Linked DNA regions of Wigglesworthia glossinidia endosymbiont of Glossina morsitans morsitans (Yale colony). The protein of the gene in region 1 interacts with the protein of each later gene in a pairwise test. Links are inferred from orthologs where the notes say so. Each region holds a gene or a part of one and is shown on either strand. Other genes may lie near its edges. The genes, in order: lpdA and odhB.

What was found.
Region 2: the proteins of lpdA (region 1) and odhB interact in binary tests that used the Escherichia coli proteins (3 or more experiments, as listed by UniProt). The link is inferred for Wigglesworthia glossinidia endosymbiont of Glossina morsitans morsitans (Yale colony) from one-to-one orthologs.

What each region holds. Positions count from the first base shown.
Region 1 is NC_016893.1:454,149-464,038, reverse strand. The notes cover bases 27-2,889. They hold lpdA (dihydrolipoyl dehydrogenase), read right to left. Parts: upstream 2,242-2,889; coding sequence 811-2,241; downstream 27-810. Other genes in these bases: WIGMOR_RS02250 (2-oxo acid dehydrogenase subunit E2), read right to left, coding at 2,304-2,889; thyA (thymidylate synthase), read left to right, coding at 27-772. Outside these bases: more of thyA, read left to right, coding at 1-26; more of WIGMOR_RS02250, read right to left, coding at 2,890-3,797; aceE (pyruvate dehydrogenase (acetyl-transferring), homodimeric type), read right to left, coding at 3,811-6,471; nadC (carboxylating nicotinate-nucleotide diphosphorylase), read left to right, coding at 7,073-7,939; WIGMOR_RS02235 (hypothetical protein), read right to left, coding at 8,013-8,306; LPS export ABC transporter periplasmic protein LptC, read left to right, coding at 8,530-9,072; WIGMOR_RS02225 (LptA/OstA family protein), read left to right, coding at 9,062-9,538. UniProt on the Escherichia coli protein: Lipoamide dehydrogenase is a component of the glycine cleavage system as well as of the alpha-ketoacid dehydrogenase complexes.
Region 2 is NC_016893.1:351,961-362,751, reverse strand. The notes cover bases 4,560-7,489. They hold odhB (2-oxoglutarate dehydrogenase complex dihydrolipoyllysine-residue succinyltransferase), read right to left. Parts: upstream 6,678-7,489; coding sequence 5,442-6,677; downstream 4,560-5,441. Other genes in these bases: WIGMOR_RS01715 (2-oxoglutarate dehydrogenase E1 component), read right to left, coding at 6,684-7,489; sucC (ADP-forming succinate--CoA ligase subunit beta), read right to left, coding at 4,560-5,378. Outside these bases: Tol-Pal system beta propeller repeat protein TolB, read right to left, coding at 1-1,018; cell envelope integrity protein TolA, read right to left, coding at 1,128-1,880; WIGMOR_RS01740 (biopolymer transporter ExbD), read right to left, coding at 1,931-2,353; protein TolQ, read right to left, coding at 2,376-3,044; sucD (succinate--CoA ligase subunit alpha), read right to left, coding at 3,326-4,210; more of sucC, read right to left, coding at 4,191-4,559; more of WIGMOR_RS01715, read right to left, coding at 7,490-9,458; WIGMOR_RS01710 (succinate dehydrogenase iron-sulfur subunit), read right to left, coding at 9,541-10,266; sdhA (succinate dehydrogenase flavoprotein subunit), read right to left, coding at 10,280-10,791. UniProt on the Escherichia coli protein: E2 component of the 2-oxoglutarate dehydrogenase (OGDH) complex which catalyzes the second step in the conversion of 2-oxoglutarate to succinyl-CoA and CO(2).

The DNA.
Region 1 (9,890 bases):
AAATTTTACTTTACATCATGGTTTTGAAAAAAAAGATCGTACTAAAATAGGCACTCTATCTATTTTTGGACATCAAATACGAATAAGTTTAAAACATGGATTTCCTTTGTTAACTACAAAGTATTGTCATTTTAAATCAATAGTATATGAATTGTTATGGTTTTTAAATGGAGATACAAATATTTCGTACTTAAATAAACATAAAGTATCTATTTGGGATGAATGGGCTGATTTCCAAGGAAATTTAGGACCGATATATGGAAAACAATGGAGATCTTGGAATGTTGATAATTTTTCTACAATTGATCAAATATCGATTGCTTTGTATCAATTAAAGCATACTCCAGAATCTAGAAGAATCTTAGTTTCTTCCTGGAATGTTAGCGATTTAAAATTTATGGCGCTTCCTCCATGTCATGTCTTATTTCAATTTTATGTTGTGAATGATACTTTATCTTGTCAAGTATATCAGCGATCCTGTGATATTTTTCTTGGTTTGCCATTTAATTTAGCTAGCTATGCTTTGCTATTACATATGTTTGCGCAACAATGCGATCTTGATATTGGAGAATTAATTTGGACTGGAGGCGATATACATTTGTATAAAAGTCATTTAGAACAAGCTAAATTACAAATAAATCGTACACCTTTTCGATCACCTAAAATTTCATTAGTGAAAAAACCGAAATCTTTATTTAATTACAAATTTGAAAATTTTCATTTAATGAATTATCGTTATCATCCTAAAATAAAAGCACCAATAGCAATATAAAATTTAAATTTTTAAATTATTTTTATTCCAATTATAATTTAAACTATATTTTTAGTTTTTTTATTTAAAAAATCAGTAATAGTTCCAGAAAACATTTCAGATGCTCTTCCAATAGATTCATGTAGCGTTGGATGCGCATGAATTGTTAAAGCAATATCATTCACGTCGCAACCCATTTCAATTGCCAAACTAATTTCGCCGAGAATTTCACTGCTATTACAACCGACTACAGCGCCTCCAATAATTCTTTTTGTATCTTTATGAAAGATTAATTTAGTCATACCATTGTAACCAGAAGACACTGCTCTTCCTAAAGCACTCCAAGGGAAAGTAGAAGATTCATATGATAATTTGTTTATTTTTGCTTCTTTTTCTGTAATTCCAACCCAAGAAACTTCTGGATAAGTATATGCAATTGATGGAATTACTTTAGGATCAAAGTAGTGTTTTTCTCCATAAATAACTTCTGCTGCTATGTGACCTTGATACATTCCTTTATGAGCTAACATAGGTTGTCCAATAACATCTCCAATAGCGTAAATATGTGGTATATTGGTACGCATTTGATTATCCACTTTTATATATCCTGATTTATCTACTTCTACTCCAATATCCTGAACATTAATCAATTTTGAATTTGGACTACGACCTATAGAAAATAAAACCGCATGAAATGACATATTTGTTATTTTATTATTTTTAGTATTATTCAATTCTACTTGAACATGATTATTCGAGGTGCGTAGATTATTAATTTTAGTATTTAACATAATATTAAATTTATGTTTTATATTTTTATAAAAACTCTCTATTACGTCTGAATCGGCTGCAGAAATGATTTGTTCAGATATTTCGGAGATATATATTTCTGATCCTAACGCATGATAAATAGTTGCCATTTCTAAACCAATAATGCCGCCTCCAACAATTAGTAATCTTTTTGGAATAAAACTAATTTTTAAAGCATCTGTAGAATCCCAAATTTTTTCGTTTGGTTCTTTAATAAGAGTTTGTTGTATTGGTTTTGATCCTACTGCAATAATAGCTTGATCAAAGTTTAATGTAATTGTTTTTTCATGATTTTTTATGCTTAATATATGTGAATCTACAAAATTTCCATAACCATGTATAATTTCGACTTTTCTAGCATTTGCCATTGATTTCAAACCATTAGTAAGTTTTAAGATAATTTCAGATTTCCATTGTCTCATTTGAAATAAATCTATTTTAGGTTTGTTAAATAATATTCCTGCATTTTTTAACATCTTTGTTTCATTTAAAATTTGTGCAATATGTAACAATGACTTAGATGGAATACATCCAACATTTAAGCATACACCACCTAACGCAGAAAATTGTTCAATCAAAACTGTTTTTAGTCCTAAATCTGCACAGCGAAATGCAGCAGAATATCCGCTTGGACCCGATCCAAGCACTACAACTTGGGTTTTAATAACATTTGTATTCATATGTAAGCCTTAATTTCTATTAAAAGTTAATTGTATTTAATTTTTTAAAAAAATCATAGAAATCACAATATTAGTAATCTAATATCAGATATAAGGTTTTTAAAAAAATTAATAAATTTAGCACCTTCTACGCCATCGATGACGCGATGATCATAAGATAAAGATAATGGCAACATTAATTTGGGCACAAAAGTATCGCCGTTCCAAATAGCTTGTATACTCGCCTGAGAAATTCCTAAAATTGCTACTTCTGGAGCGTTAATAATTGGAGTAAATTCTTTTCCTCCAATACCTCCTAGATTAGATATTGTAAAACATCCACCTTTCATATCTTTATTGGACAATATTCCTGATCTAGCTTTTTTTGCAATATTTGATATCTCTTGAGAGATTTCTAGAATCCCTTTTGAATCCGCATTAAAAATTATGGGTACCATTAATCCTTGTTCTGTATTTACAGCAATACCGATATTAAAATATTTTTTCAAAAATATTTTTTTTTGATCTTGAGATAAAGAACTATTAAATTGAGGATACTCTTTCAAAGTTGCAATAACAGCTTTAATAACAAAAGATAAAATTGTAATTTTTATTTTATTTTTTTTTTGTAATATAATATTTTGATTTTTTCTAAAAATTTCTAATTCATGAATATCTGCCTGATCAAATTGTGTTACATGTGGGATATTTTTCCAATTTTTAGATAAATTTTTTCCAGAAACTTTTTTTATTTTCGTCAATTCTTGAATTTCAATTTTTCCATATACTTCGTACTGTGAATCTTCTGAAAAACTTTGAACATTTTTCGTATTTTGACTCAGTTGATTATTTTCATAAATATTAATATATTTCTCAAGATCTGTAGGTAAAATTCTTCCTTTACGACCGCTACCGTGTATATGAGATAAATTAATATTATATTTTAATGCAATGCGTCTTATTAATGGACTAGCATATATTTGATTATTTTGAATTATGGTTTTTAACAAATTTTTTGGTTTTTTTTCAAAAATTTTAGAAACATAAATATCATAAAGTAATGTGTCAGGGTCAACGTGATCACCAGCTTTAATTTGAACATTTTTTACTATTCCAGAAATTGTTGATAAAATTTTTCTAGTTCCTTTGCAATCTTGAATAATTAAAATAGGAGAATTAATTTTTATATTATTTTCTTCATGAATTGATACACGTATAATTTCGGCACGATTCAATATTCCTAATTCACTAGCATATATTTTTTTAAACTCTTCATGTTTAGAATCAAGTAATTTTTTTTCAACTTTTTTTAGCATTTTTTTGGCAATAAATTTATCATTTTTATCAGTTTTTTCAAAAAACATAATTTCTTGATTAGTAGATACTTTATCTCCAATTTTTACCATAATTTTTTTTAAAATCCCTGAGATAGGAGAAGGGATTTGCATAGATGCTTTATCTCCTTCAACTGTAATCAGTGCTTGTTCTTTCTTAATTTTATCTTCTATTTTTACTAATATTTCTGTTACTTCTGCATCTTCTATCCCGATATCTGGAATTTTAACCACGGTATTCATCTGTTATCCTTTATTAAACTAAACGGGGATTGATTTTATCGACATCAATATTAAAAGTTTTAATTGCTTGCACTACAATTTCTGATGTTATACTATGTGCTTCATATAAAGCACTTAAGGCATTAACAACAATATATCCTGAATTAATTTCAAAATGTTTACGTAAATTTTCTCGACTATCAGAGCATCCAAATCCGTCAGTACCTAATACTTTGAAAATATTTGACGGAATAAAATTCCTGATTTGCTCCGCAAATAATTTAATGTAGTCTGTAGATGCTACAACGGGAGCGGCGTTCATAATTTGACTAATATATGGTATACGCGGTTCTTTCGTTGGATGCAACGTATTCCATCTCATGCAGTCTTGTCCATTACGTGCTATTTCAGTCAATGAAGTCGCGCTGTACACATCGACACTAATACTATATTTTTCATATAAAATTTGAGCTGCTTTTCTCACTTCTCTTAATATTGCACCTGATCCAATTAATTGGACTTTTTTACTTCCAGAATAAAAAGATTCTAATTTATATATACCTCTACAAATTCCTTCTTCTACTCCACTTGGAATAGATGGCATATAATAATTTTCATTTAAAGTAGTAATGTAATAAAAAATATTTTCAGGATTTATACCATACATTCGTTGCAAACCGTTCTGTATGATAACGGCTAATTCATATACATATGTTGGATTATAAGAAATACAATTAGGAATTACTAAAGATTGGATGTGGCTATGTCCATCTGCATGTTGTAATCCTTCTCCATTTAAAGTAGTTCGTCCAGATGTAGCGCCAATTAAAAAACCTCTTGCTCCCTGATCGCTTGCAGACCATATCAAATCTCCAACTCTTTGAAATCCAAATATTGAATAATAAATATAAAATGGAATCATAGTAATTTTATTAGTGCTATAGGAAGTTGCGGCTGCTATCCATGAAGCAGTTGCTCCTAATTCGTTAATACCTTCTTGCAAAATTTGTCCTTTTTTTTCTTCTTTATAATATGCTAATTGCTCTTGATCTTGAGGAATATATTTTTGTCCATGTTGATTATAAATTCCAATTTGACGAAATAATCCTTCCATTCCAAATGTACGTGCTTCATCTGCAATAATTGGCACTAAATATTTTGCAATAGATTGATTATTTAGTAAAATATTTAGTATTCGCACAAAACCTATTGTAGTGGAAATATTTTTTTTTTGTTCTTTTAAAAGAGATGAAAAATCTTCAAGTAAAGGTACATGATTAATTGAAGCATAAGTATGTGTTCTTTTAGGTAAATATCCAAACAATTTTTTTCGACAATTGTGTAAATATTCGTATTCTTGAGATTTTTTTTTCAGTGAAATATACGGCATAATACTTAATTGATCATCTTTGATATCGTATAGATCAAATCTATTACGAAAATTTTTTATGCTAGTTTCGTTCATTTTTTTTATTTGATGTGCTATATTTTTCCCTTCTGCCAAGTCTCCCATTCCATATCCTTTCACTGTATGTGTAAGTATTATCACTGGTTTATTTTGAATATTTTTAGCTTTTTTAAAAGCAGCATATATTTTTTTCGGATCATGTCCACCTCTGTTCAAATTCCATATTTCGTCGTCAGTCATATCTTGTACTAGTTGTTGAGTTTCAGGAAACTTTCCAAAAAAATTTTTTCTAATGTATGCTCCATTTTTAGACTTCAAATTTTGATAATCTCCATCGACAGTTTCATTCATTAGTTGAATTAATTTTCCAGATGTATCTCTTTTTAAAAGACTATCCCATTTACTTCCCCAAATTACTCTAATTACTTCCCAGCCTGAACCTTGAAAAAAATCTGTAAGTTCATTAATAACTTTTCCGTTTCCATATACAGGACCATCTAATCTTTGTAAATTGCAGTTTACAATAAAAATTAAATTATCTAATTTTTCACGAGCTGCTATATTAATAGCTCCTTTAGATTCAGGTTCATCCATTTCTCCATCGCCTAAAAAAACATAAACTACTTTTTTTTCGGTATTTTTGATTTTTCTATGATGCAAATATTTAAGAAATTTTGCTTGATAAATTCCGCTTATTGCACCTAGCCCCATAGAAACTGTAGGGAATTGCCAAAAATTTGGCATGAGTTTTGGATGAGGATAAGATGATAATCCGCAACCATTTGTTTCTTGTCTAAAATTATCAAGATGTTCTTTAGTTAAGCGACCTTCAAGAAAAGCACGAGCATAAATGCCCGGTGAAATATGACCTTGAAAATATACTAGGTCTCCTCCATCATTAGATTCAGGCCCGCGAAAAAAATGATTAAAACAAACTTCATAAATAGTTGCAGCAGATTGAAAAGATGATATATGACCTCCTAATTCTAAATTTTTTTGAGAAGCTTTTAAAACCATCATGACTGCATTCCATCTAATTACAGAACGAATGCGACGTTCTAATTGTAAATCTCCTGGATATAGAGGCTCTTCTTCTACAGAAATGCTGTTCACATAATTTTGATTATACATTATTTGATCGTTACAGTTTTTTTTAGCTTCTTGTGAAATTTTATCAATTAAGTACTGTGCTCTTAAAATTCCATCAGATTTAATTACTGCTTGAATAGATTCTATCCATTCGTGCGTTTCGCTAATATCTATATCGTAATATGAATGCTTTGACATAATTGAATGCTCCTAAAATTTTTAGAAAATTTTATCTTATTTATATCAATGTCAAATTATGAATGTTATTATTAATATATATATTTTATATTTTTTAGCAATTATTAACATTAATATTTATATTTTATGCAGATATCTATGTGATACAAGAAATTAATTTAACTAAATGATTATGAAAAAAAATTAAAAATATATTTACAAAGAATAATATAACTTATCAATATTAATTATTTAAATACTGTTAAACTAAATTCTATTTATAAAAAAACAAAAATATCAAATAAGAATTAATATCTGTATAAATTATGCTTCGTCGTTTAATTTGATATAGGTTAACAAGTAATTATATTTAGTGATATTTACTAAAAATTATACAAACAATATTTTAGGATAATTTATTGAGTATATTCAAAATATAGTTTATAATATTAAACTATTTTAAATTAATATTAAATTTAAATATCATATAAATATTTGAACATTTATTAAAAAATATATATATCAAAAGTATTATATGAAGCATCGTATACACTAATTTTTAAACTATATTCGAATAATATATTTTGAATAATTTCGTTTTTCTATAAAATTCTAAACTGTAATGATTAAAAATAAAAGTTTTATTAAAAAAATAAAAAAAAATATATTTTTATCCGTTAAAAATGCTTTAATAGAAGATCTTGGGAAAGAATTAGATGTGAATTCTGACATTACCAGTTCTTTATTAATGCATAATCATAATACTGTAGCGAATGTATTTACGCAAGACGAAGGAGTGCTATGCGGTACAAAATGGTTCGAAGAAGTATTTCAACAAATAGAAAAAAACATAAAAATTCATTGGTACGTATCAGACGGAGATAAAATAAAAAAAAATCAATTAATTTGTAATATACATGGACCAGCGCAAACTATTTTAATTGGAGAAAGAGTAGCGTTAAATTTTCTTCAAACTTTATCTGGAGTATCTACTAAAGTAAAAAGTTATGTAAAACTTTTAGAAAAAACAAACGTAAAATTACGAGATACTAGAAAAACAGTACCTGGATTAAGATATGCACTAAAATATGCAGTTTTATGTGGAGGCGCATGCAATCATCGGATGGGCTTATTTGATAGTATCTTAATTAAAGATAATCACATTAAATATTCTCGATCAATTAAAGATCTAGTGAATACTGCAAAATTAAATTTTCCTCATCTCCCTATAGAAGTAGAAGTAGAGAATTTAGAAGAACTTCAAGAAGCATTAGATGCTAAAACAGACATTATTATGCTAGACAATTTTTCTTATCAAAATATTAAAAAAGCAGTAAAAATAAATCGCAATAAAGCAATTTTAGAAGCATCAGGAAATATTACAAAACAAAATTTAGTTCAAATTGCCTCTACAGGCATTGATTATATTGCTGTTGGTAAATTAACAAAAAATATAAAATCTTTAGATTTCACTATGCATCTAGATTAAAAAGTTAATAATATTATTAATAAACAAAAAAGTTGTACATTGAAAATTTTTAAAAACTTTATAAGAATATTTTTTATTTAGATAAAAAAATAGATTCTTGAATTAAAGCGTTTGCTATTTTATCTAAATCATTACATAGAGAGTCTTGATTAATAGAAATACGTATTTTTTCTATTTTATTGATATCAATATTATTTTCTTTATTTTTTATTTTCTTAAAGAGTACGCTTAAATTTATTAAATCTTGATTTTTTTGCTTTTTATTTTTTAAAATAATATTATTTTTATATATTTGATTTTTATTTTTTTTTTCAATGTTATTAATTTTATCAACAAACTGTATTGCTTTAATGCTATTAATGCTCATTTATGCCTCTTAATTATAAATATTAAACTTTATTTTTTGGGATTGATTATTTTTTTGAATATATAAATGAAATATTATATGCATATCTATATAAAAAGATATTAGTTTCTATAAAATTTTTATATGAAACAAAATCATACATTTAAATTAAATAAATTTTTTATATTTATTTCAATATTAACAAAATTTTTAAAGTTATTTATATAAGCATCATAAAACAAATATGAAACAATTTAGATTTCATAAAATAAGAATTTTATTTTTTTTAATTGTTCCTATCATATTTATTGCTATTCCTAAACGCAGCTTATGTGCACTTTATTATATGCAGTTAAAAAGCCCATTAAATTATTCAAATCTTTCGATAAATCAGATTTACGGAGGATTAAAATATAGTATTTCCGCACAAAACATGCACTTTTTGTCTCAAAATGAATATATATTTTTTTCTTATCCTATAATAACAATTTTTGATGATCATCACATTCCTATGTGGATTATAGAATCTATACGCGCATATTTATCAAAAGATTATTTAAATTTATCTGGAAATGTACAAATAAAAAATTTTTTTTATCATACGTATATTAAGCGCTTATTAACTGAAAATTTTAAAATAAATTTAAGAACTCAAGACTTTATATCTAAGAAAAAAACTATTTTATATGGCTTATATTTTTGCTCTGTTGGAATAAATATGCAAGGAAATTTAAAAAATAAAATTATTACATTAAATCAAAATACTACTATTTTTCATGAAAAATAAAAAAATTTTAATATTACTTTATATTTTATTTTTCAAACAAATATCATTAGCATATGATATACCGATAGAAAAAGTGCAAATATTTGCATATAATCAAGTATTTTATATTGAATCTAAAAAAATAGTTTTTACTAAAAATGTTCAATTAAAATATAGAAATTTTATAATTAAAGCGGATAAAATTGTTCTTTTACAAGAAAAAAACAAAAAAAATTTTTTAGAAGGATATGGAAATCCAATTATTTTAAAACAAATTGAAAAAAATCAAATAATTACGCAAATCTCTTGTACGAAAATATATTTTCATATTACAGATAAAATTTTATTTTTATCAGGAGGTGTCAATTTTAAGCAAATTAATGGCAATATATTTAGTGATAACATGACAATTAATTTGAAAAGCAACATTATTCAAGCAAATAGTCAAAATCATAAACAAACTCAAACTATATTAACTTTTAAATAAAACACACTTTGATATTTCATCATATATTAATCAACATGTCGAAATTAACTATTAATAATATATTTAAATCATATAAAAAAAAAAAATAATATCCAATATTAGTCTGCACGTAAATTCTAACGAAATTGTAGGACTAGCCGGTCCTAATGGAGCAGGCAAAACAACTACTTTTTATATAATAGCAGGTGTACTACATGCCGATCGTGGTCAAATCATTCTGAATAATAAAAACATTAGTAATTTTCCTTTATATATGCGTGTTAGATTAGGTATCGGATACTTACCCCAAGAACCAGCAATATTACTAGGAATAAGTGTATTAGATAATTTAATGATAGCTTTACAAAATCGT
Region 2 (10,791 bases), 110 kb from region 1 along the record:
GATTTTTTGAACCTTCCCAAGAAAGTCTATGAGATTTTCCATCTTGAATATTAATTTTATAAATTTGTGGACTTCCGTTTTGATCCGAAGTATATGCTAATGAATAATTATCTGGAAACCAACTAGGTTCTGTATTGTTGTTGTGATTGTTTGTAATTTGTTTAATTAATCCTGATTTAAGAAACATAACATATAAATTTAAACTGCCTGTTTTTGAAAGAACAAACGCTAATTTTTCTCCATCTGGAGAAAATGAAGGAGCGCCATTATGATATGGGAAACTTGCTATATGTTTAATAGCGCCATTTTGGATATTTTTTATTTTTATTGCAGAATTTCCATGCTCAAAAGTTACATATGCAATATTTTTTTCATCTGGAGACCAAGCTGGGGACATAAGAGGCATGTGTGATTGATGAATAATTTTTTGATTATATCCGTCATAGTCTGCAATACATAACTGATACGGATATTCATTTTTTTTATTATGCATAATATAAGTTATATGAGTATGAAATACTCCGGATATTCCGGTTAATTTTTTAAAGATTTCATTACTAATGTCATGTGCAACTTTTCGAAATGATTGTATCTGAGCTGTACGATAACTATTTAACAAAATTTTACCTGGAATATTCACTAGATCTATTAACTTATACGAAATCAAATATTCGTTTTTTTTATTTAATGATATTTTGCCTATTAAAATCGTGTTAATGTTTAATTCTTGAGCAATACTAGAAAAATTAAAATTTTTTTGAGTAAATAACTTGGAATATTCTTTATTTTTTTCCGGTATTATTATTGATGAAAATTTTCCGCTATTTTGAAGATCACATGCAATAACTTTTGCGATATTTTCTAATTCATTATTTGAGCGATTATCTATCCATCTGAAAGAAGAAATTCCAATTGGCGTTGATACATCTATGCCTCGATTAATATCGATATGAATATTTGCATATAATATAGAATTACAAAAAAAAATACTATAAAATATTAATAACAATTTATTCATTTATATTTATTTTAGATCCTTTTAGGTATTTATTGTACATTGATTTATTTTAAAATAACAGTTTTAGTATTAATATTTTTAAAATGAAATTTTTAAAATTTATATTTTACTATTCAGGAGAAAATCGCAAAGTTATTTTTTTTGCTATTTTATAAATTTCTAAATTAGGTGCCGGAGGAATTCGTGCTAATTTTGCAGATGTAATTGCAGCATAACATAGTGATTCATCTCCGCTAATCATACGAATTGATTTAATTGATCCACTTGAATAAATTTCTAAATTTAATTCGCATACTTTTCCTATAAATGTGTTGTAGTCATATAGTTTATTTTTAATAGATTGTTTTATCGCTTCTTTATATGTTTCTATTTCAGAAGATAATGTATAATTTTGATTATAAATAACATGATTATTATGTACTGTATTGTTTAAATTTTCAATTGTGTTGTCTATAATGTTTGTCGATTTTTTTGACAGAAAATTATTTTTAAGTTTATTTTTTATGTTTTTTTTTTGATTAATTTGTGTATCATGTACTTTTAGTGTTTGATTTTTATTTTCTATTTTATTTGAAAAATTTTTATCGATTATATTTTTTTTATTTTCAGGTAATTTTAATGTTTGATAATAAAACTTTATAAGTTGCTCTTGATTATTTATTTTAATTTTTTTTTGAAAAAAATTTTTTTCTTTTGAATCTATAATTTTTTTATGTAAAGTATTAATTTGGTAAAAATTTTTAATATTTCTTTTTGTAAAAGATACTGTTAAATATAAACATAAAATAAATATTACGTGTAAAAATATCGATAAATATATCGCTAGCTTAGCATTTTTATTTCTATAATTAGATGTTTTCACAGTAATTATAACCTTAAATTTACTTTTTTTGTTTAATTTTTAAAAAAATATTAATGAATTAAATCAGATTGAGCAATTAATCCAATAGATTGCACTCCAATCTTATTTAAAACACTAATAATTTTTATAATTTCTTCGTATGGAATACTTTTTTCTCCGCCTATAAAAATTTTTATTCGTGGGTTATTTAAAAATTTATTTTTTATTGCGATACTTAATTGTTGCAAATTTAAATTATATTCTTTATTTTTTTGTGTTAATAAGTTATATTTTTTTTTATTTAAAATTTCAATAATAATTTCAATTTGTTCATTTTGTGTATCATAAAAATTTTCTTTCGGTAAATTAACTGTAATTTTTTGCAAAAAATCTTGCGAAAAAATCATAAAGATTAACATAAGCACTAATAAAACATCTACTAATGGAATAATGTTAATATCAAATTTAACGTTTTTGTATAGTTTTCTACGCATATAAATAGATTTTTAAAAAAAGTTAATCTTTTTTAGAAATTATTTTACGATATAAAATTGCAGCGCATTCTTCAGAAAAATTTAGATAATTTTGAGCAATAACATTTGATTTTACACTGAATTTATTGAATGAAATTAATGCTGGTATTGCAACAAATAAACTCATAGCTGTAGTGCTTAAAGCATCTGAAATGTCTGGAGCAATTGATTGTATCGTAAAATTTGTATAATCATTAATTTTATAAAATATGTTCATAATACCCCAAACTGTACCGAGTAATCCGATATATGGACTAATAGCACTAATACTACCTAAAGTTGAAATATGTGTTTCTAAAACTTCAATTTCTCGATTCACTACGACGTTCATAATGTGCTTAGTTCTGTCAAGAATAGATTCAGGTGTATTTTTTAAATGTTTTAATTCCATATATTCTTTAAATCCTAAATAAAAAATTCGTGCATATCCTACTAGTGTATTTTGTTTATGTTCTTGTTCTTCATAAAGAAAATTTATATTTTTGTCTGAATAAAAATTATTTTCAAAATTTTCTATTTCTTTTTGAATGTATCTTAATGTAAAAATTTTATAAAAAATAATTACCCATGATAAAATAGAAAAAAATAATAAAAAAGAAAAAATAAATTTTAGTAAAAAATCTGATTTTAAAAATAAATCAAATATATTCATGCTCTTCATTATTAAAACCCTAAAATAAAATTTAAAGTTTGACAAAAATTTTATTATTTTTTTGCACTAATTAATTTTAATTACAAATAAGTAATAGCAAAATTTGTAATAAATAAAATTTCTTCAAATTGTTTATTTGAAGTACTGCACTGTTTAATAAAAAATTTATAAAAATTTAAAAAATTAACTATTTTAAATTTATAATTTTTTTACTATCTTATTTGAAGATTAAAATTTTAATTAATTTTTTAATACATTTTAAATTAAAAATTATCTAAATATCACATTTTTTTATTTTGTGTAATAATTTTTTTAATAGATACTCCTATATCGGACAAATTCTTAATAACTGTTACTCCAGATTTTCTTAACATTTTAATTTTTTCTTCAGCTCCTCCTTCACCTTGCGCAATTATTGCTCCGGCATGTCCCATTCGTTTTCCTTGTGGCGCCGTAATACCTGCGATATAAGCAAATACTTTTTTTTTCATATAGGATTTAACAAATTTTGCTGCTATTTCTTCCGAATTTCCTCCAATTTCTCCAATGATTAAAACTGCGTGAGTTTCCGGATCTTTTTCAAATAACTTTAATATATCTACAAAATTAGTGCCTGAAATTGGATCTCCTCCGATTCCTACGCATGTAGATTGTCCTAAACCTATGTCTGTAATTTGTTTAACGGCTTCATATGTCAAAGTACCTGAACGAGATACAATGCCAATATTTCCTGGAACATGAATGTTGTTCGGCATAATACCAATTTTGCATTGATGAGGTGTGATAATTCCGGGGCAATTAGGTCCTATCATAGTAATATTAGTTAAGTTTAATTTTTGTTTTACCATAAGCATATCTAGTATAGGCATACCTTCTGTGATGCAAACAATTAATTTAATATTATTGTCAATCGCTTCTAAAATAGAATCTTTGCAAAATTTTGCCGGTACATAAATTACTGATGCTGTAGCATGAGTATCTAGCTTTGCTTCTTTTACAGAATTAAAAACTGGTAATCCTAAATGTTTTGTTCCTCCTTTTCCGGGAGTCACTCCTCCAACAATTTTTGTACCTTCTAGCAATGCTTTCTCGCAATGAAATGTGCCTTGTTTTCCAGTAAATCCTTGACAAATAACTTTTGTATTTTTATCGATTAGAATCGACATAAGTCTTTCTCCCAATATTTTCAATTGCTTTTTTAACCGCATCATCTAGTGAATTTGCTGTAATAATATTTAAATTACTATTTATTAACTTTTTTGCTCCTAATTTAGAATTATTACCTTCTAAACGTACAATAACTGGTATATTAACTTGTAAGTTAGAAATTGCTTGTATGATACCATCAGCAATAAGATCGCACTTAACAATTCCTCCAAAAATATTAATTAAAATAGATTTTACATGGCTGTCAAGAATAATAATTCTAAAAGCTTGATCTACTTTTTCTACTGTTGCATCACCTCCAACATCTAAAAAATTTGCTGGATTACCGCCGTGCAATTTAATTAAATCCATAGTGCCCATTGCTAAACCTGCACCATTAACCATACAGCCTATGTTTCCTTGTAACGGAATATAATTTAATCCCCACTTTTCAGCATATACTTCTCTAGAATCTAATTGACTATTATCATGTATCTTTTTTAAATGCACTTGTCTATATAAAGCATTTTCATCTATATTTAATTTTCCGTCTAAACATAATAAATCATCATTTTGATTAATAGCAATTGGGTTAATTTCTGCAAGAGTAAGATCTTTCTCGATAAATAAATATGTTAAATTTTCACAAATTGTCACAAATTGATTTATTTGTTTTCCAAATAGTTTTAATTGAAATGCTAAATTTCTTGCTTTAAACAGCTGAAATCCGCAACAAACATCAAAATTTTCTTTAAAGATTATCTTTTTATTTGTTTTAATATCATTTTCAATATTTATACCGCCTGTAAAAGAAGCAAGTATGGATATATTAGATTGTATTCTGTTTAGCACTAAGCTTAAGTATAATTCTTTTTTAATATATGTTTTTCTTTCAATTAATATTGAATTTACTGTTTGTCCTATATTATCTGTTTGGTAGGTTACTAAACGTTTTCCTATCCATTTCTTCGCAAATTTATGAATTTCATCAATAGAATTTAATGTTTGTACTCCTCCGGATTTACCTCTACCGCCTGCATGTATTTGACATTTTACTACCCACGGTCCAGGATTTAATTTTACGACAGCTTTCTCGATTTCACTATATTTAGTACATTTATATCCATTTGGAATTGGAATTTTATATTGAGAAAACAGTTCTTTTGCTTGATATTCGTGTAAGTTCATGATAATTTTCCGTATATAATATCTGGATAATTTAAAAAAAATAAATTTTATATTATTTTGATTTCAAATATTTAAAAAAATCCTAATAGGATCTTCTAACATATTTTTGACAGTAACTAAAAAACTAGCAGCTTCTTTACCATCAATTAATCTATGATCGTAAGATAAAGCTAAATATGTCATGGGTGTGATAACAACTTTTTTATCTATTACTGTAGCTCTATCTTTTATTGCATGTATTCCTAAAATTGCACTTTGTGGTGGATTGATAATTGGAGTCGATAACATAGAACCAAATATCCCTCCATTAGTAATGGTAAAACTGCCTCCTTCTAAATCATGAATATTTAACTTATTATTTTTACCTCGAATGGCAAAATCTTTAATTTTCTTTTCTATTTCAATAATGCTCATTTTATCTGCATTTTTTAATACAGGAGTTACTAACCCTTTTGGAGTAGAAACAGCTATATTAATATTAAAATAATTGTGATATACAATATCTTCCCCGTCTATATTTGCATTAATTTCTGGAAAATCTTTGAGTCCTTTTATTACGGCAGAAACAAAAAATGACATATATCCTAAACGAATTTTATGAGTTTGTTCAAATATATCTCGATATTTTTCTCTTAAATTTATTATAGATTGCATATTAACTTCATTAAAAGTTGTCAAAGATGCTGTATTGTTATTTACATACAACAATCTATCTGATATGCATTTTCTTAATCGCGTCATTTTGACTCTTTTTTCTTGACAAATATTTATTGCATCAAGTTTGTGAGTGTTGTTTACAGAATTTTCCGTTTTAATTAAATTTAGCTGACGTGATAGTTCGAGCTGATTAGCATAATTTTTAATATTTGATGATATAGAATAATTTTGAACAATATCTGCTGAAAAATTTTTTTGTTTTGCAATTAATCTACGTATTGATGGTGAAAAAAATATGTCGCTTTTTTTTTCTGATAAATTTTCACATAATTTTTTTTCTTTACTTACGTGTTTTTTTTCTTCAAGTGTATTTTTTTCTTGTATTAAAACTTGATTTTTTTTAGTAATATCTATACTAGCTAATTTTTGACGCGAAGAAACTAATTCAGAATTTTTATGATAGATCTGTACTAGTCTTCCTGAATTTGGAGATGGCACTTCTAATACAACTTTATCAGTTTCTAGTTCTACTAAAATTTCTCCTGTTTCTACAAAATCCCCTAATTTTTTTTTCCAATTTGATACAGTAGCGTCTGTTACTGACTCTGGAAGATCAGGAACTAATATATCTATAATTTTCATATATCCTTAACCTTTTAAATATTCAATATCGAGAGCTTTATGAATTATTTTTTTTTGTTCATTTTTGTATACAGATAAGTATCCTGTTGCTGTTGAAGCAGCTTCGGGGCGACCGATATAAGTTAGTTTTATGTGTGTTTTAATAGAATCAAAACAACTTTTAATCCAATTCCATGCTCCTTGATTTTTTGGTTCTTCTTGACACCAACATATCGAATTTATGTTTTCATATTTAGGAATTATTTCTTTAATTAAAAAATCTGGAAAAGGATATAATTGTTCTATTCGAAAAATAGCAATGTTATGAGTATTATTTTTTTTCAAAATACTAAATAAATCATAAAAAATTTTTCCAGAGCATAAAATAATACGTTTAATACAATGATTATTTTTTTCGTAATTTGGATCATAAATAATTTCTTGAAATTTATAATTTGCAATTTCTTGAAATGAAGAAGTCGCTAAAGGATGTCTCAGCAAAGATTTTGGTGAAAAAATAATTAATGGACAATTAATCTTAAACTGAGCTTGTCTTCTTAATAAATGATATACCTGAGCAGGTGTAGAAGGAATACAAATTTGTATATTGTTTTGAGCGCATAGTTGCAAATACCGTTCTAAACGTGCTGATGAATGTTCAGGTCCTTGACCTTCATGACCATGAGGTAAAAGCATAACCAAATTGGATTTTTGTCCCCATTTTTGTTCTCCAGAAGTAATGAATTGATCGATTACGACTTGGGCGCCATTTGCAAAATCTCCAAATTGGGCTTCCCAGATTACTAAAGTTTTGTTTGTATTGATTGAATATCCATATTCAAAAGCTAAAGATGCTTCTTCAGATAAAGTAGTGTTCCACACATTAAATTTTGATAAAGTATTTTTAATTGTATTCAAAGGAACATAAATAGAATTATTTTTTTGATTGTAAATTACTGCATGACGGTGAAAAAAAGTACCTCGTGCAACATCTTCTCCGGATAATCTTATCGATACATGTTCATAAATTAATGTTGCATAACACAACATTTCTGCTGCACCCCAGTCAAAAGATCTTTTTTCTTGCATCATTTCATATCTTTGTAAAAATATTTTTTTTACTCTAGATTCCATTTCAATTTCTTTAGGTATATTAAATATGCTTGCAGATAATTTTTTTAAAAAACTAATATTTATTTTATTTATTTTCTCATTTATAGTGCTTGCGCATAAATTTTCTTTATTTTTTATTTGACAAAAACTGATAGTTTTATTTTCAGTAATAATTTTTTTACGTATATTTTTAACAATTTTTTTTATTTCTTCAGAAGAAATTATTTTTTGATGCTCTAATTCATTAGAAAATATTGTTTTTACAGTGGGATGTTTTTTGATTTTTTGATACATTATAGGTTGTGTTACTCTAGGTTCATCGGCTTCGTTATGTCCGTGGCGACGATAACATACGAAATCAATAAAAACATCACGAAAAAATTTGTTTCTAAAATCTAAAGCTAAACGTGTAGCGAATATAGTAGCACATGGATTGTCGCCATTTACATGAAGTATAGGTGCTTGTATCATTTTAGCCACGTCTGTGCAATATCTAGTAGATCTGGCATCTTGAACATCTGTGGTAAAACCAATTTGATTATTAACAACAATACGTAATGTTCCTCCTACTTGATGTGCTTGTGTTCTAGACATATTAAGTGTTTCTTGAATTACACCTTGCGCAATAATTGAAGCATCTCCGTGTATTGTTATTGAAAGTGTACAATTTTTGTTTTGTGTATTATTTTTATCTAATTGAGCTTTTGTTATTCCCATAACAACTGGATTTATAATTTCTAAATGAGATGGATTAAAAGCTAATAATAAATTTATAGTATTATTTTGAATTTGAATACTTGATGCAAAACCTTGATGATACTTCACATCTCCGCTATAAATTTCAGGAAGATTTCTATTTCCGGAAAATTCGTGACATATATTATTTATATCTTTTCCAAAAATATTTATTAAAGCATTTAATCTTCCTCTATGAGACATTCCAAAAATAATATTTTTAGTGTTATATTTCTGTGAAGATCGCATAATAATTTCTTTTAACATCGGGATTAAACTTTCTCCTCCTTCTAAGGAAAAACGCTTTGCTCCGGGAAATTTTCTACCTAAAAAATGTTCAATTTCTTCTGCTTTTATAATGCTTTTTAAAAGAGATTTTTTTTCTTTTATTTCTAAAAAATCTTTTTTGAAATTTTTTTCAATGTATTTTTGAATCCATATTTTTTCTTTTATATTATCAAGATGCATGTATTCAAATCCAATTGGACCGCAATATGTGCTACGTAGGAAGTTTAAAATTTCTTTAAAAGATACATTATTTTTTTTTATACCAAATATTTCCGCATTAAATTTTTGATCATATATTTTATTAGAAAATCCATGAAATTTTAAAGATAATTCTTCTACTTCTTCTATTTTTTTTAAATTTAATGGATCTATATTGGCAATAATATGACCGTACTTACGAAATGAATTTATAAAATTTAATACCTGTATTTCTGTAGTAATATGATGTTGCACATTTTTATATTCAATATTAGATGTATCTGAAAAATTTTTTTTAACAGATTTTTGATCAATTTTTTTTAAAAAAAATTCGTGAAAAATATTTTCCCAATCAGAGTTAACAGATTTTGGATTATTTAAATAATTTTTATATATTTGTTCAATGTAACACCTGTTCATTCCGTTTAAAAGAAACAAAAGATCTTTTTTATTTTTAGAATTTTGCATTCTTAATACCTTAAGTTTAATAATTCTTGTATTAACATGAAAATAAATATGAATTCTTTTTTAGAATTTCTTATTAAATCAATTAATCTTTACAAAATACTTTTTTAATTAACATATTTTTAATGTGCCCTATTGCTTGTGTTGGATTTAACTTTTTTGGACATACAGAAACGCAATTCATAATTCCATGGCATCTTAATACGCTAAACGCATCATTTAGTTTCTTTAGTCTTTCTGATTTTTCTGTATCTCGATTATCAACTAAAAATCGATAAGCAGATAGTAATCCTGCTGGTCCAATAAATTTATCTGGATTCCACCAAAACGATGGACATGCAGTAGAACAACAAGCACATAAAATACATTCATATGCTCCATCTAACATTTCTCTTTGCTTAGGGGATTGTAAACGTTCTTTGTTTGGTATTTTTTCGTTATTAATTAAGTATGGTTTTATTTTTTTATATTGTTGAAAAAATAATTTCATATCAACAATAAGATCTCTAATCACAGGTAATCCTGGAAGAGGACGTATTACAATTTTTTTTTGTTTATTTTTTAATAGATTAGAAATTGGAGTAATGCAGGCAAGTCCATTTTTTCCATTAATGTTCATTCCGTCAGATCCGCAGACACCTTCTCGGCAAGATTTACGAAATGCTAACGTTGGATCACGTTCTTTTAAATCCATTAACACATCCAGTAACATTAATTCTTTATTTTCTTGCAAAGAATAATCAAAACTTTGCATTTTAGGTGCTTTTAAATGATCTGGATGATAGCGATATATAGAAATTATAATTTTAATATTTTTTTTCATATTAATATGATCTTTTTTGAAGTGGGAAAGCTGATCTACAATTTGGTTGCATATTAATGTCTCTTTTTCTCATAATATCTTTTTCGAGAAAATATAAAGTATGACATAACCAATTTTTATCGTCTCTATTTGGAAAATCGTTTCGATGATGTGCGCCTCGACTTTCTGTTCTAAAAAGAGCAGAAAAAGCGGTTGCACAAGATACGTCCATTAGATTATTTAATTCTAAACATTCTATTCGATTGATATTGAATTGATTGGATTGATCATCTAATTTTGCATGTAATAAGCGTTCTCTTAGTTCTTGTAATTGACATAATCCTTTTTGCATAGTTTCTTTTTTTCTAAATACAGAAAAATATTTTTGCATACATTTTTGTAGTTCTTTTCTAATTATTATAGGATTTTCTCTATTTTTGGGGTTATTCCAATTTAAATAATTTTTGATTGTGCGTTCAATTTCAGATTGACTAGCTTCTTTTGGAAAATAACCTGAAGATAATAATTTATTAA